Regions from separate parts of the Streptomyces odontotermitis genome, predicted to be linked through region 2. Evidence: riboswitches for the same ligand, from Rfam matches in the RefSeq annotation. Region 2 holds a riboswitch; each other region holds the start of a gene.

Region 1 (2,256 bases), on a different contig from region 2:
GCGATGGACCGCATCATGCGGGGCGAGGCGACGGACGCGCAGATCGCCGGGTTCGCCGTCGCGCTGCGGGCCAAGGGCGAGACCGTCGAGGAGATCACCGGTCTGGTGCGGGCCATGTACGACCACGCCCATGTGATCGACGTGCCGGGCCCCAGCGTCGACATCGTCGGCACCGGCGGCGACGGCGCCAAGACCGTCAACATCTCCACGATGTCCGCGATCGTCGTCGCGGGCGCCGGCGTGAAGGTCGTCAAGCACGGCAACAGGGCGGCCTCCTCGGCCAGCGGCGCCAGTGACGTACTGGAGAAGCTGGGCGTCAATCTCGACCTCACCCCGCAGCGGGTGGCCGAGGTGGCGCAGGAGGCCGGGATCACCTTCTGCTTCGCGGTGAAGTTCCACCCGGCGCTGCGTCATGTGGCGCCCGCGCGGCGGGAGCTGGGGATCCGGACGACCTTCAACTTCCTCGGCCCGCTCACCAACCCGGCCAAGGTGAAGGCCCAGGCCACCGGGGTCGCCGATGCCCGGGTGGCGCCGATCATCGCCGGGGTGCTCGCCGAGCGGGGCTCCTCCGCGCTGGTGTTCCGCGGCGACGACGGCCTGGACGAGCTCACGCTCACGGGCACCTCCCGGGTGTGGGTGGTGCGCGACGGCGCTGTCCGTGAGGAGACCTTCGACCCGCGCGACGTCGGGATCGGCGTGGTGCCCATCGAGGCGCTGCGGGGCGCCGACGCCGCGTACAACGCGAAGGTCGCGCTGCGCCTCCTCGACGGGGAGACCGGGCCGGTGCGGGATGCGGTGCTGCTGAACTCGGCGGCGGCCCTGGTGGCCCTGGAGGCGGGGGAGGGGAGCCTCGTGGAGCGGATCCGCGCGGGCATCGACAAGGCCGCCGAGTCCATCGACTCGGGCGCCGCGCGGAAGGCGCTGGAGCGCTGGGTGGCGGCGAGCAACCGCTGACACGGCATCGAGTGTGACGCAGAGCGTCGAGTGTGACGCAGGGCGCAGTCCGGATCCTGGACTGCGCCTTGCGCGTTCTTGATCGTGTGGCAAGATGCAGGGCAGGTCATGAGTGACAGCGACTACGGCCCCGGCCCGCTGTCCGGCAACCCTCCGTCCGTGGCGGGGTGCCCCGGGTGAAGACCAGGCGGTGGACAGCAAGGTCCACGGCAAGCGCGGACCCCTCGCGATCACCAGGGGTCCTGGTTTTCGAGGGAGCAGTCTCGTGAGCAAGCGAATGCGATAGGGCTTCGAAGCCCCTCTTCCGCAGACCTTTCTTCTCTTCATCACTGCGGTGCCGTCGTGCCCGAATCTGGTCCGGTACGCAGTGAACTCGCTTTTCTCTCACGGGAGTTCGCTATGTCTGTTTCCGCCGTTGCCGCCGACTCGTCCGTCTGTGCCCCGCTGCCGGTCCTCGGCCGGGACGTCACCGTTCCGCTGGTCACCGGCGGTGAGGTCACCTACGCGGCGCTCGACTACGCGGCGAGCGCCCCGGCCCTGCAGCGGGTGTGGGACGACGTGGCGGCGTACGCCCCGTACTACGGCAGCGTGCACCGCGGCGCCGGGTACCTCTCGCAGCTCTCCACCGACCTCTTCGAGAACAGCCGCAGGACGGTCGCGGAGTTCCTCGGCTGCCGCGAGGGCGACCAGGTCGTCTTCACGCGCTCGACCACCGACTCGCTCAACCTGCTCGCGGCCGCGCTGCCCGCCGACTGCCAGGTCTTCGTCTTCGAGACCGAGCACCACGCCTCGCTGCTGCCGTGGCGCGACGCCCGCGTCACCTACCTGAACGCGCCGCGCACCCCGCAGCAGGCCGTCGAGACCCTGGAGCGCGCCCTCGCCGACCGCGACCCTTCCCCGAGCTCTCAACTTCGTTCGAGCAGGGGAGGCCCCATTGGGCCCGCCCTGGTGTGCGTGACGGGTGCGTCCAACGTGACCGGTGAGCTGTGGCCGGTGCGGGAGCTGGCCGCCGCCGCGCACGCCCACGGCGCCCGGATCGTGCTCGACGCCGCGCAGCTGGCGCCCCACCACCCGGTCTCCGTCAGCGAGTTGGACGTCGACTGGATCGCGTTCTCCGGGCACAAGCTGTACGCGCCGTTCGGCTCCGGGGTGCTCGCCGGGCGGGCCGACTGGCTGCAGGGGGCCGAGCCGTACCTCGCGGGCGGCGGGGCCTCGCGGACGGTGGCGCGGCGCGCGGACGGCGGCGTCGACGTCGAGTGGCACGACACCGCCGCGCGGCACGAGGCCGGTTCGCCGAACGTC
Region 2 (2,256 bases):
CCGCGGGCCAGGCGCAGCTGTGCCGTCCGGTAGATCGCCGCCGCCATCCGCCCGAGCGCCTGCCCGTCCTGGTGCCGGTGCCTGCGCACCCCGACGTCGACCTGCGCGAGCGCGTCCAGGCCCACCGTGTGCAGCGCGTCGACGAGCAGGCCCAGCTCCACCCCGTACCCGACGGGGAAGGGCAGCCGCTCCAGGAGCGAGCGCCGCGCCGCGTACTCGCCGCCCAACGGCTGGACGAACCCGGCCAGCCGGGGCCAGTGGAAGTTGAGCAGCGGCCGCGCCATCAGCTCGGTGACCCGGCCGCCCTGGCCCGCGGAGCCACCGAGGGGGCGGTCGTACATCGCCTTCACGAACTCCACGTCCGGGTCGGTCAGGAGCGGCCCGACGATGCCCGAGACGAAGTCCGCCGAGAACTCCTTGAGGTCCGCGTCGACGAAGCACACGATGTCGCCGCTCGTCACGAGGAGCGAGCGCCACAGGACCTCACCCTTACCGGGGACCACCGGAATCCGGGGCAGCACCTCGTCCCGGTGTATGACACGGGCACCTGCCTCGCGCGCGACCTTCGCGGTGCCGTCCGCCGAGCCGGAGTCGATCACCACGAGATCGTCGACGAGCGGGGCCTTCTCGATCAGCTCGCGGCGGATCTCGGCGACGATGTCACCGACCGTCTCCTCCTCGTCGAGGGCGGGCAGGACGACGCTCACGGTGGTGCCACAGGCCCGCTTCGCGGCGAGGAGCTCATCGAGCGGACGGTCGGCCACGGACCAGGAACGCCTGCTCAGCCAGCGCTCGACTTCTTCCAGCACGGTCAGCGGCTCCTTAATTGTGATCCATCTCGCGGTTCGGACGACTATCTCAAGGGTCCTGGCCGTCGGTTACAGTCTTGAGCAAGGCCGGTGACCATCGCATGTCGGGGGTCGCCGCCGCCCGAGAGGGCGAACCGAAGACCAACAACCGAATACCGCTCATCCAGAGGGGCAGAGGGATACGGCCCGTTGAAGCCCCGGCAACCCTCCAGCCGGTCTCGTGGCGACGCCGCAACGTCGACACCGCGAGGCTCCCGGCTAGGGAAGGTGCCAATTCCGTCTCGCGGCGAAGTGCGTCGCGGGGAAGATGAGGAGAAAGGGCCTCGCCTCCATGGCTGTGCAGACTGTCGCCACCACTGGTACCACCACCCCCGTAGACCTCGGTCCGGCCTCCGGCCTCTCCTGCCGTGAGTGCGGAACCCGCTTCGAGCTCGGCCCGATCTTCGCCTGCGCCGAGTGTTTCGGCCCCCTCGAAGTCGCCTATGACTTCCCGGCCACTGGCCCGGAAGCCCTCCGCAAGCAGATCGAGTCCGGCCCCGCCAACGTCTGGCGCTATGCCCCGCTGCTGCCCGTCCCGGCCGACGTCGCCGAGAAGCCGAACCTGAACCCGGGCTGGACGAAGCTGGTCAAGGCCGACAACCTCGCCCGTGAACTGGGCGTCGCGCAGGGCAAGTTGTTCGTCAAGGACGACTCCGGCAACCCCACGCACTCCTTCAAGGACCGCGTCGTCGCGCAGGCCATCGAGGCCGCGCGCGCCTTCGGCTTCACCACCCTGTCCTGCTCCTCGACCGGCAACCTGGCCGGTGCCGTCGGCGCCGCCGCCGCCCGCGCCGGCTTCCGCTCCTGCGTCTTCATCCCGCACGACCTGGAGCAGGGCAAGGTCGTCATGGCCGGTGTCTACGGCGGTGACCTCGTCGCCATCGAGGGCAACTACGACGACGTGAACCGCTTCTGCTCCGAGCTCATCGGCGACCCGCTGGGCGAGGGCTGGGGCTTCGTGAACGTGAACCTGCGGCCGTACTACGGAGAGGGCTCCAAGACCCTCGCGTACGAGATCTGCGAGCAGCTCGGCTGGCAGCTGCCCGACCAGCTGGTCATCCCGATCGCCTCCGGCTCCCAGTTCACGAAGATCGACAAGGGGCTGCAGGAGCTGATCAAGCTCGGCCTCGTCGAGGACAAGCCCTACAAGCTCTTCGGGGCCCAGGCCGAGGGCTGCTCGCCGGTCTCCGTCGCCTACAAGGGCGGCCACGACGTCGTCCGCCCGCAGAAGCCGAACACGATCGCCAAGTCCCTCGCGATCGGCAACCCGGCCGACGGCCCGTACGTCCTGGACATCGCGCGCCGCACGGGCGGTGCCGTGGAGGACGTGAACGACGAGCAGGTCGTGGACGCGATCAAGCTGCTCGCCCAGACCGAGGGGATCTTCGCCGAGACGGCGGGCGGCGTG
Region 3 (2,256 bases), on a different contig from region 2:
ACGGCCGAGAGCGCCGCCCACGTCCCCGCGGACTCGGGCTTCCTCGCCCTCGACGAGGACGGCACCGCCTGCTCCGCGGACTACTACCTGCGGCTCACCGGCGACGGCGGCCGCATGCTGAAGGGCCAACTCCCGCTCACCGACGTGCGTCCGACGGTCCCGATGCCCGGCGGGGCGGCCGGGCCCGCTCAGCAGGCGGGCGCGGCCGCGCTCCGGGCCGACGGGGAGACGCCCCGGTCGAGCAGGTCGCGAAGGTGAGGGACAGCCCCGGCCGGATGCCGTGGATACAGCGGCAGTGACGCCAGGCCGTCGTGTCCCCGGAGTGGGCCCGCCAGGTCGCGGAGGATGTCGGGGGTGTGGTTGCTGACGATCCGTCCACTCCAGCGGTCCAGCAGCACCGGCGTGGTCAGCGGGCCGTCGTAGCCGTACGCCGACGCCGCGTAGGCGTCACGGAGTGCGGCATGGGCGTGCGGCGTATCGGCGGGCCTGGCGAGGCGCGTCAGGCGGACCGACCGGGGCAGGCCCAGCAGGCCGAGGGCGAGGGAGATGCGCCGGGAACAGGGACACCCTTCCGACAAGAAGAGCTCGTAGCGGTGCGGAGCCGGGTAGAACCCGTCGCCGCTGTCGCTGATGCGGCCGCGGAACCGGGGCGCGGGGGAGCGGGGCAGTGGGGGCGTTCCGGCGAGGCGGGACATGGTCTCGGGCATGACTCTCCCTGGGAGTGCGACGGGGGCGACAGGGGTGAAGGGAGTGAAGAGGGTGAAGAGGGTGAAGGGGGGAACTGCGGCTGGCGTGCCGCGTATCAGCCGGCGCTCGAAACGCGCCGGAGATCGATATGAAGTCGCCTGGTCAACCCGTACGGGGACATGCCCACCCGATCGACACTCAGGGGCTCGCCCGGGGCGAGACCACGCTTGCCCCGCCACACCGGCGGGACCCGGTCGTCACCCGGGGCACCCCATCGCGGTGGAAGGGTTGCCTGCCAGCGGGCCGGGGCCGATGACCGCGGGGGCGGGAGTGGCCCGCCCCGTGGGCGCTGACAATCGTGACCGTCCCGGCAAGTGTCGGCCGACCCGATGGGCACGTCAAGAAGGCCGAGACGGACATCTCAACTGCTGGGCAGGCGCGTTGACATGCCTTCCCCGGCGCGCATAGCTTGCGGCGTGCAGCTATTTCACGGCGCACGGCACGGTGCCCCAGGGCGGAGAAGTGACGGAGACAGCGATGCACGGAGCTGACGCGACGGCCCCCTTGCGGCCCGCTCGCCTCCTGCTGTGCGCGAACCGCTGTGTGGACCTCCTGCGCGTCAACAGCGCGCTGTGTACGGCCTCTTGCCGCGTGCTCTGAAGCGCACCCTCTGCACCGTGCTCTGAAGCGCACCCCTCTGTACCGCGCTCTGAGGCGCGCCCTCTGACGAAGCCGACCGTCTCCTGACGCCGACTCGGCGACGCCCACCCGACGTCCGATCCCACCGATGCGGCGGCCCCGGCAGCAACAGCCCCGGAAGCGTCAGCTCCGGAAGCAACAGCTCCGAAAGCGCCAGCTCCGCTGCGGAAGCATCGGCTCCGGAAGGACGGCGGCATCCGGCTGTCGACGCCCTCAACGTCCTCAACGCCCCTCAACGCCCCTCAACGCCGTCAACGCCCCCGACGACCACGCTCGGCCCGGCCGGACCCCCGACGGGCGCGCTCCGTCGCTCCCGACTTCTCCGTCCGTCGGCCACTCCCGTACGGCCCATCAGGAAGGTGTCACTCCGTGACGTCCGCATCCCCCTCCCCACTCCATCTCGCCGTCGCCCTCGACGGCGCCGGCTGGCACCCGGCCGCATGGCGCGATCCGGCCGCCCGCCCGCGCGAACTGTTCACCGCCGACTACTGGACCGGTCTGATCACCGAGGCCGAGCGCGGCCTGCTCGACTTCGTGACCCTGGAGGACGGCCTCGGCCTCCAGTCGGTACACCCCACCGAGCCCGACCCGCGCACGGACCAGGTCCGCGGCCGCCTGGACGCCGTCCTCGTCGCGGCCAGGGTCGCGCCACTGACCCGGCACATCGGCCTGGTCCCGACCGTGGTGGTCACGCACACCGAGCCGTTCCACGCCTCCAAGGCCATCGCGACCCTCGACTACGTGAGTACGGGTCGCGCCGGGGTCCGCGTACAGATCAGCGCCCGCCCGAACGAGGCCGCGCACTTCGGGCGCAGGACCGTCAGGCCGCTGCCTCCCGGGGGGTACAACACGCCCGCCGCGCAGGAGGCG

Evidence for each region. A riboswitch is a leader RNA that binds a small molecule or an ion and turns the genes downstream of it on or off. The one in region 2 is predicted to bind S-adenosylmethionine.
Region 1: another riboswitch for S-adenosylmethionine. It lies ahead of ACQB60_RS02170 (aminotransferase class V-fold PLP-dependent enzyme); the one in region 2 lies ahead of thrC (threonine synthase).
Region 3: another riboswitch for S-adenosylmethionine. It lies ahead of ACQB60_RS13965 (putative leader peptide); the one in region 2 lies ahead of thrC (threonine synthase).

The regions. Positions count from the first base shown of each region.
Region 1 is NZ_JBNJLS010000001.1:460,605-462,860, reverse strand. Features, by position in the region: gene trpD (anthranilate phosphoribosyltransferase) at 1-954, shown strand, start outside; SAM riboswitch class IV at 1,059-1,176, shown strand; gene ACQB60_RS02170 (aminotransferase class V-fold PLP-dependent enzyme) at 1,354-2,256, shown strand, end outside.
Region 2 is NZ_JBNJLS010000003.1:164,157-166,412, forward strand. Features, by position in the region: gene ACQB60_RS11530 (glucosyl-3-phosphoglycerate synthase) at 1-809, opposite strand, end outside; SAM riboswitch class I at 966-1,123, shown strand; gene thrC (threonine synthase) at 1,141-2,256, shown strand, end outside.
Region 3 is NZ_JBNJLS010000004.1:105,380-107,635, reverse strand. Features, by position in the region: partial or broken gene ACQB60_RS13975 (glycoside hydrolase family 99 protein) at 1-192, shown strand, start outside; gene ACQB60_RS13970 (glutathione S-transferase family protein) at 189-707, opposite strand; gene ACQB60_RS13965 (putative leader peptide) at 803-868, opposite strand; SAM riboswitch class IV at 906-1,051, opposite strand; gene ACQB60_RS13960 (LLM class flavin-dependent oxidoreductase) at 1,756-2,256, shown strand, end outside.